Regions from separate parts of the Undibacterium sp. GW821-FHT11B02 genome, predicted to be linked through region 2. Evidence: riboswitches for the same ligand, from Rfam matches in the RefSeq annotation. Region 2 holds a riboswitch; the other holds the start of a gene.
What was found. A riboswitch is a leader RNA that binds a small molecule or an ion and turns the genes downstream of it on or off. The one in region 2 is predicted to bind cyclic di-GMP.

Region 1 (3,414 bases), on a different contig from region 2:
CAAACCCGTTAATGGTTGGGGATAGCTATCTATCACCATACCAACGGCATTGTCCCCTTTGTCCAATATCAGGAACAATTTATTAGGTGTAATGTCCGCCCTGCGACCAGCCAAAACCAGACTCAGGTCAAATATCGGCACCAGATTACCGCGCAGGTTGATCAAACCCAGCAAAAACGCAGCCGCCCCTGGCAAGGGGGCAAGTGCCTGTGCCCGTATCACTTCGCTGCCCACTTCGGCCCTGACCAGCAGATTCAAGTTGGCAAGACGATAGCCATACCGTTTTCGCTCCACCACCGGCGCAGCCTCGTTCCACAGCAAATCACCCGGCGGGGTGAAACGCTGCAAGGCCATACCCGGTGGCAGCCATTCCTTGGCTGGTCCATTGTTGCCGCTGGAAAGTGTGCTCATGATGCGTCTCTTCAAAAAATTCAGGCAGCGATCTTGAGCTGATCAATAATCTGGTCAGCGGTATAGGGCTTGGAGACATAGCCTTTTGCCCCTTGTAGCTGACCCCAGATACGGTCGGCCTTTTGCGATTTGCTACTGACAAAGACGATAGGGATACCTTTGGTTGCCGGATCCTGACTCAGACTGCGGCAAGCTTCGTAGCCATCCATCTCAGGCATAACGATGTCGAGGAAAATGATGGATGGTTTTTCTGCCTTGGCTTTTTCCAGCGTTTCCTTGCCGCTTGAGGCCGTCACTACCATGTATCCGGCATCTGCCAGAATGGATTTGATATTAGCCAATTCGGCCATGGAATCGTCAACGACGAGGGCTTTCTTCATGCTCATGATCTGCTCCAGAGATTTTACTTACATTGCCAGAACCGTTCGGATGAACGGGATGTTGAAACAGGGATTGCTTCAGGTCCCCAAGGCCAGGCCAGAGGTTTTTTCCATTGCAAAAGGGACGTCGCCAGCAGTTAAACTCTTCTCCACCACGGCGCGGAACTTGACATGCTCCACAGGTTTGGTCAGGTAGCTGCTGCAACCCGAGAGCGATCCGCGAATACGGTCGAAAGGAGAAGATTTGCTGGTCAGCATAATGACCGGCGTACGCTTGGTTTGAGGGTGACGGCGTATGATTTTACAAATCTCATAACCATCTGCCCCTGGCATGACGATATCAAGAAAGATGATGTCGTATGTTTTTTTCTCCAGCATTTCCAGAGCTTGTTCACCTGTTTCTGCACAATCAGAAGCAATTTTCATGGAACGCAGTTCAAGATCAATTTTGATTCTTGCGGTCGGACTATCATCGACAATCAAAGCACGGTGACCCGTTTGCAACACAGAAGCCGCTGTCGGTCTTTGGACCAGAGGCTGGATAACTGCAGGAGTCATCTGTGTTGCTGCGTCAGAGACTACAACTTCCTGAACAGTCGAAGCTGGCATGGAAGACATAATGCGGTCCAGTTCATCTGCCACCTGATCCAGCAAAGCCAGCATTTTGGTTGGGACAAGTGGATGCAGTAGATGATATTTACCTGGTGTAGCCTGCCCGGCGTTCGAGATAAACACGGTGGCTGGTTCCGGGATATTCCGTGTCTCAATCAGGGCCTGTAATGCAGCACGGGCCTGACCATTATCAGGATCAAGAATCACGATGTCCGGATCAGCATCCTGGGCAGCATCAAACAGGGCATAAGAATGTTTACGCCCGCTTGCCATGGTTAAACTGAGTACGCTACGAACCAGACGCAGTTCGTATTCTGATAATCCAAAAACCCCGATAAGGACTTTTTTGGAAGCGCCGGAAAGCGCCATAGGATGACTGTTCATAAGCGACAAGCCTCTTAACGAAAAACCACATCTGCGGATTACGGTATCTGGCTGCCCTGCGATATCTTGCGAGGGCCCTCTAGTTTTGCGTCCCACTCTTTCGAGTGGTTTGCCCTTGTACAGGCATTGCTATTCTGTACTAGTCACTGCTGCCGGATGACCTAAAGTGTGATAAACAAAAACACCAGAGACACGACACCAACAGCCACTTTGTGGCTGCTGCGAGATCACTGTAGCTTAATTATTTGTAGCATTCAAGGAAAAATTTCACATTTTTTTACTTTTCATCTTTCCTTGCAAAATACATAAAATTTAGCACGATCGACAGATTTTTGAATATTTTGTTAACACTTCCTGCATACCCGATTCTATGCACTCCACTATCACCGCATGGCCTATGGACACTTCAAGAATGCCTGGTATAGCGAGAAATTTAGCAAGATTATCCAGATTCAGGTCATGCCCCGCATTCACACCCAAGCCTGCATCCTGAGCACGTTTGGCTGCTGCAATGAAGCCCTGGAAAATGGTCTCGCCATGTGCAGAGCCAAAATGCTCGGCATAGGGTTCGGTATATAGCTCGACACGGTCTGCACCCAGTTCTTTGGCCAGATGCAAATCCATGTTGTCATAATCAACAAACAGGCTGCTGCGGATACCCATGGCCTTGAGCTCAGCCAGTACCGGGCGTAAAAATTCTGCATCCTTACGCAAGTCCCAGCCATGGTCTGAAGTCAGTTGATCTGGCGCGTCTGGCACCAGCGTGCATTGCGCGGGTTTGTTTCGTTTCACCACATCCAGAAATTCTGGCGCAGGATAACCCTCAACATTCAATTCCACACCACGCGCCTTGCAAAGCGCACCCAGTGTTTCCACATCTGAGTAACGCGCATGTCTCTGGTCCTGACGCGGATGCAGGGTAATACCCTGCGCCCCCAGATCCAGGCAGCGGGCGGCAAAGGCCTGTACATCCGGATAATTACGACCACGCGAATTGCGCAGCAGGGCGATTTTATTGATGTTGATGGAGAGTACGGTCATGTTCTTAAAAGTGTCCGGTCAAAGTAATATCAAGTTTAAAAGCAAGTTTTATCCACTGGTAGATAAGGTCCATCATGAGCTCGCTGCTTTCAGCACGCAAGTAACACAAACGATGAATTTCCAGAATTATTTGTTATTGCTTCACTGGTTTGAGCGATTTTTCCAGGAAGTCTTCCAATTCCTTTAAAAAAATCAGTCTGTGATCATACATACTTAAGTAGTGGTCACCATTTTCCAGTCGGACGAAGCGATGTGGCGAACCCGCATCGGTCAGGGCAGCATCCATCATGACACTCTGTTCAAAACTGACGCTACGGTCTTGCATCCCGTGAACAAGAAGGACTGGTGCATGAATATTTTTTGCCAGAAAACGTGGCGACGTCGCCTTTAAACTGACCTTCTCTTCATCCAGAGAACCTACTTGCTTCTCAAACATGGCTTTACCGTTTTGATACTGGGATCTGTCCAGGCCAAACTCAAACAAATCAGAAACCCCAGCAAAACTAACAGCGCATTTGTATAGTTCAGGTGTTTTCGCTACTCCCATCAATGCAGCATACCCGCCATAACTGGCACCAACGATGCA
Region 2 (3,414 bases):
AGCAAACAGGAGCGCTGGCTTTTGACCGTGGTGACAATGATGTTTTATACGAGGCCCTCTTACCGGCAGCGCAATTTCTGGGTTTGAAATTGACATCGGCTGTTGAGGATATTCCCTTTTTCTGGCAAGTAGCGATTCAGGCTTGGAAAGAAAAACTGACCAGTATTAAAACTGCCTAATCAAGACTTACGCTACCATCAATCGCCATCAATAATAAACAAGGGCTGCAACGCAGCCCTTGAATTTTCATACCAAACAACGATTAATCCCTGTCATGTCCACGACCATGTTCATTGCCGCGTCCGTGGCCATGATCATCGCCACGTCTGTCATCATCGCGTCTTTCATCACGTCTTTCTTCTCCGCGCCGATAGTCACCGCGTCTTTCATCATGTTCACGGTAATAACCATCACGATAGCGAGGCACTACCTGAGTGTTGTACCAACTCTCCTGCACAAAATACACCGGGCGGTCGCAAGCATTATAGCGATAGCAATTTTTCTCCCATTTGTTCCTGTGGCCAGGTGGCACTACCAAATAAAGAGGAGGCTGCTCAACCGTGACGCGCTGTACGATACGAGGCTCACGATAAATAACTTGTGGCTGAGGAAAATTACCAATATCCACGTGACCGTAAAAACCAGGCTGCCCAAATTGAACGGACACGCCAACGTTCTGCGCTTGAGTCTGCACCGTCATGAGCAATGCGGCGCAGCTAGCGGCCGCAAGCAAGATTTTTTTGTATGTTATATGTTTCATTGATCGCTCCATTTTCATTACATTAAGCAACTGCAACCATTCGCAGCGCTTACACCACTACAACGTTTGTGAAGCTTTTCAGTTGACCGCTACGGTTAATATGTACTCAGAGGCACATTAAGTCTGTACGTTAGCCAACATAAATTCTGGTGACAATATCCACACATCTGCTGCAGGAATTCATTTAACAGCGTGCTCTTTCGCCCACTGTTGTGCTTTTAATTTCGAAGAAAGTTTCATATGTAATTTTTTCATTTTCAAATAAACAGAGCTTACAAAACGTCGTCCCAAATCAGCCCGGCACATGCTGCCATAGTGAGAACGACACATGTACTGATTTTACAAATTAATACTTTTTCATCCATTCAAAATCAATCAACCAGGCGTTCTCATGCTTTTGTTGTTAAAGAGAAATATAAACTTGTTTTAGCTACATGATTTCAACAATTATTGACATTTTTCTGCTTTATCCTGGATAGAAACTCTCATATCCTGAAACTGTTGTTTTATTTTTTGTTTCCCAAAATTGAGGGCAAACTCGTTGAAAGACGAGGACGCAAAGCCACCGGCCTACAGCGCAAATGCGCCATGGTAGCGGGGTTGCTGGTGATGTCATTGCTAAAGCTTTTCTCGCTGACGCATCGTATTCACTGTCGAATCACAGCCCTCTGCTGATATCGGAGTGCACACGTGATAACCACCAAGAACAAGCTTCTCACCAAATTCAAGCTGCGCTCGTGGCTGAATTTGGTTATCGCCGCCAGCGTGCTCACCGCCTGTGGCGGCGACGGTACTCAAAGCGCCAGTTCCAGCATCGCCCCAGCACCGGTAGCAACAGGCACGACCACTCTGGATGTGGCGTTACCAGTACTGCCGCCCGACATAGCTTCACAAACCACCACGCCTACATTTCATTTGGCACCTGTATTACTTGATGCGCCTGCCGATATTGATACCATGGATGGCAGCAGATCTGCACACACGCCTGCTGCCATGCAGGCCATACCGCGCGAATGGCAAGGTGTGCGTGGCCGTGGCCTGACCGTTGGTGCGATACGCGCACTGCCACGTCCAGAATTAGCACCTCCTCCTGTTGCTGGTAATGCACAACCTATGGCGGGTACCACCGTAGTATCCACCTATACACCTGCACAGATCAGGGCAGCCTACGGTTTGCCAGCACTTCCAGCCAGCACCAGCAGCTTGACCACGAGTCAGGCAGTGCAACTAGGTGCTGGACAGACGATCTATATTATCAATGCAAATCATGATCCAAATATTGTGGCTGAGCTTACAGCATTCAATCAAAAATTTGGCCTGCCCGCATGTACGGTAAAAACCATAGCTGCCACTACGTCTTTGCCCTTGGCAGCAGCATCTGCCAGCAGTTGTGAATTTTCAGTGGTGTACAACACCACGAATGGCGGCATGACCAGTACTGCACCGGCATTTGATTCTGGCTGGGCAACGGAAATAGCGCTTGACGTGCAATGGGCACATGCAACGGCACCGTTGGCCCGCATCATCTTGATTGAAGCTACTGACTCATCCATGAATAATTTGTTAGGGGGGATCAAGCTGGCAAATGCGATGGGCCCCGGAGTAGTGTCAATGAGCTTTGGTTCCAGCGAAGGCAGCTGGACGGCTGGTGTTGAAAGCACGTTCGCCACTGCGAAAATGACTTATCTTGCGGCAACCGGTGACAGTGGCCCTGCCGTAGAATGGCCAGCTGTTTCACCAAACGTACTGGCAGTAGGCGGCACCAGTCTTACCTACTCTGGCAGCACAAGGACAGAAGTTGCCTGGTCCAGTACCGGTGGCGGTGTCAGCGTTTATACAGCAACACCAGGCTACCAGACCAATGCCGTACCAGGAATGGGAACACCCGGCCATAGGAGTGTGGCGGATGTTTCCATGAACGCAGATCCGAATACTGGTCAATACGTGGCCGTCATGACACCCGGCAGTAGCACAGTAAGCTGGGTCAGTGCAGGTGGTACCAGTCTGGCCACACCGCAATGGGCTGGTATCGTCGCCGTTGCCAATGCGACACTCGTACAAGCGGGAAAACCCGTGCTTGGTGCACCTCATTCTGTGCTGTATAACAAAATAGCGACCACACCTGGCAGCTACGCCAGTGCTTTCGCGGATATCGCAAAAGGCAGCAATGGCACGTGCACGACATGCACTACAAAAACTGGATATGATCAACTGACTGGTCTTGGCACGCCAAACGTTAACAATTTACTGACCACGTTAGCTGGTACCGTTGTTGTCACCGCTCCTACGGTGACATCAGCAAGCATCAGTGGCCAGGTCGGTACAGCATTGAGTTTCACTGTTTCAGCTACTGCAGATAACCCGCTCACTTACACATTGAGCGGGAACCCGAGTGGCATGAGCATCAATAGCAGCGGCATCGTGACCTGGGCAACACCAGTTGCAGGCACCTATACTGTCATCGCCACTGCACTGGATACAAAAACAGGCTTGAGCGGTAAAGGCACCTACACAGTCGTCATTGCTGCTGCGACTCCACCTGTGGTCACCGCCGCCACAATCAATGGGGTGGCAGCAACCGCGCTGTCGTTCAATGTAACTGCCGCCTCTGGCAACACTTTAACCTATACGTTGACTGGTGCACCGTCAGGTAT

Region 1: linked by a shared signal. The riboswitch ahead of AC1RVX_RS26100 (response regulator) and the one ahead of AC1RVX_RS09505 (putative Ig domain-containing protein) in region 2 are both predicted to bind cyclic di-GMP.

What each region holds. Positions count from the first base shown of each region.
Region 1 covers NZ_JBXASD010000015.1:125,775-129,188, forward strand. Annotated here, with positions in the region: gene AC1RVX_RS26090 (chemotaxis protein CheW) at 1-411, opposite strand, end outside; gene AC1RVX_RS26095 (response regulator) at 432-797, opposite strand; gene AC1RVX_RS26100 (response regulator) at 870-1,787, opposite strand; cyclic di-GMP riboswitch class I at 1,827-1,911, opposite strand; gene AC1RVX_RS26105 (pyridoxine 5'-phosphate synthase) at 2,100-2,828, opposite strand; gene AC1RVX_RS26110 (S9 family peptidase) at 2,962-3,414, opposite strand, start outside.
Region 2 covers NZ_JBXASD010000004.1:111,945-115,358, forward strand. Annotated here, with positions in the region: gene gluQRS (tRNA glutamyl-Q(34) synthetase GluQRS) at 1-179, shown strand, start outside; gene AC1RVX_RS09500 (hypothetical protein) at 263-760, opposite strand; cyclic di-GMP riboswitch class I at 1,282-1,368, shown strand; gene AC1RVX_RS09505 (putative Ig domain-containing protein) at 1,451-3,414, shown strand, end outside.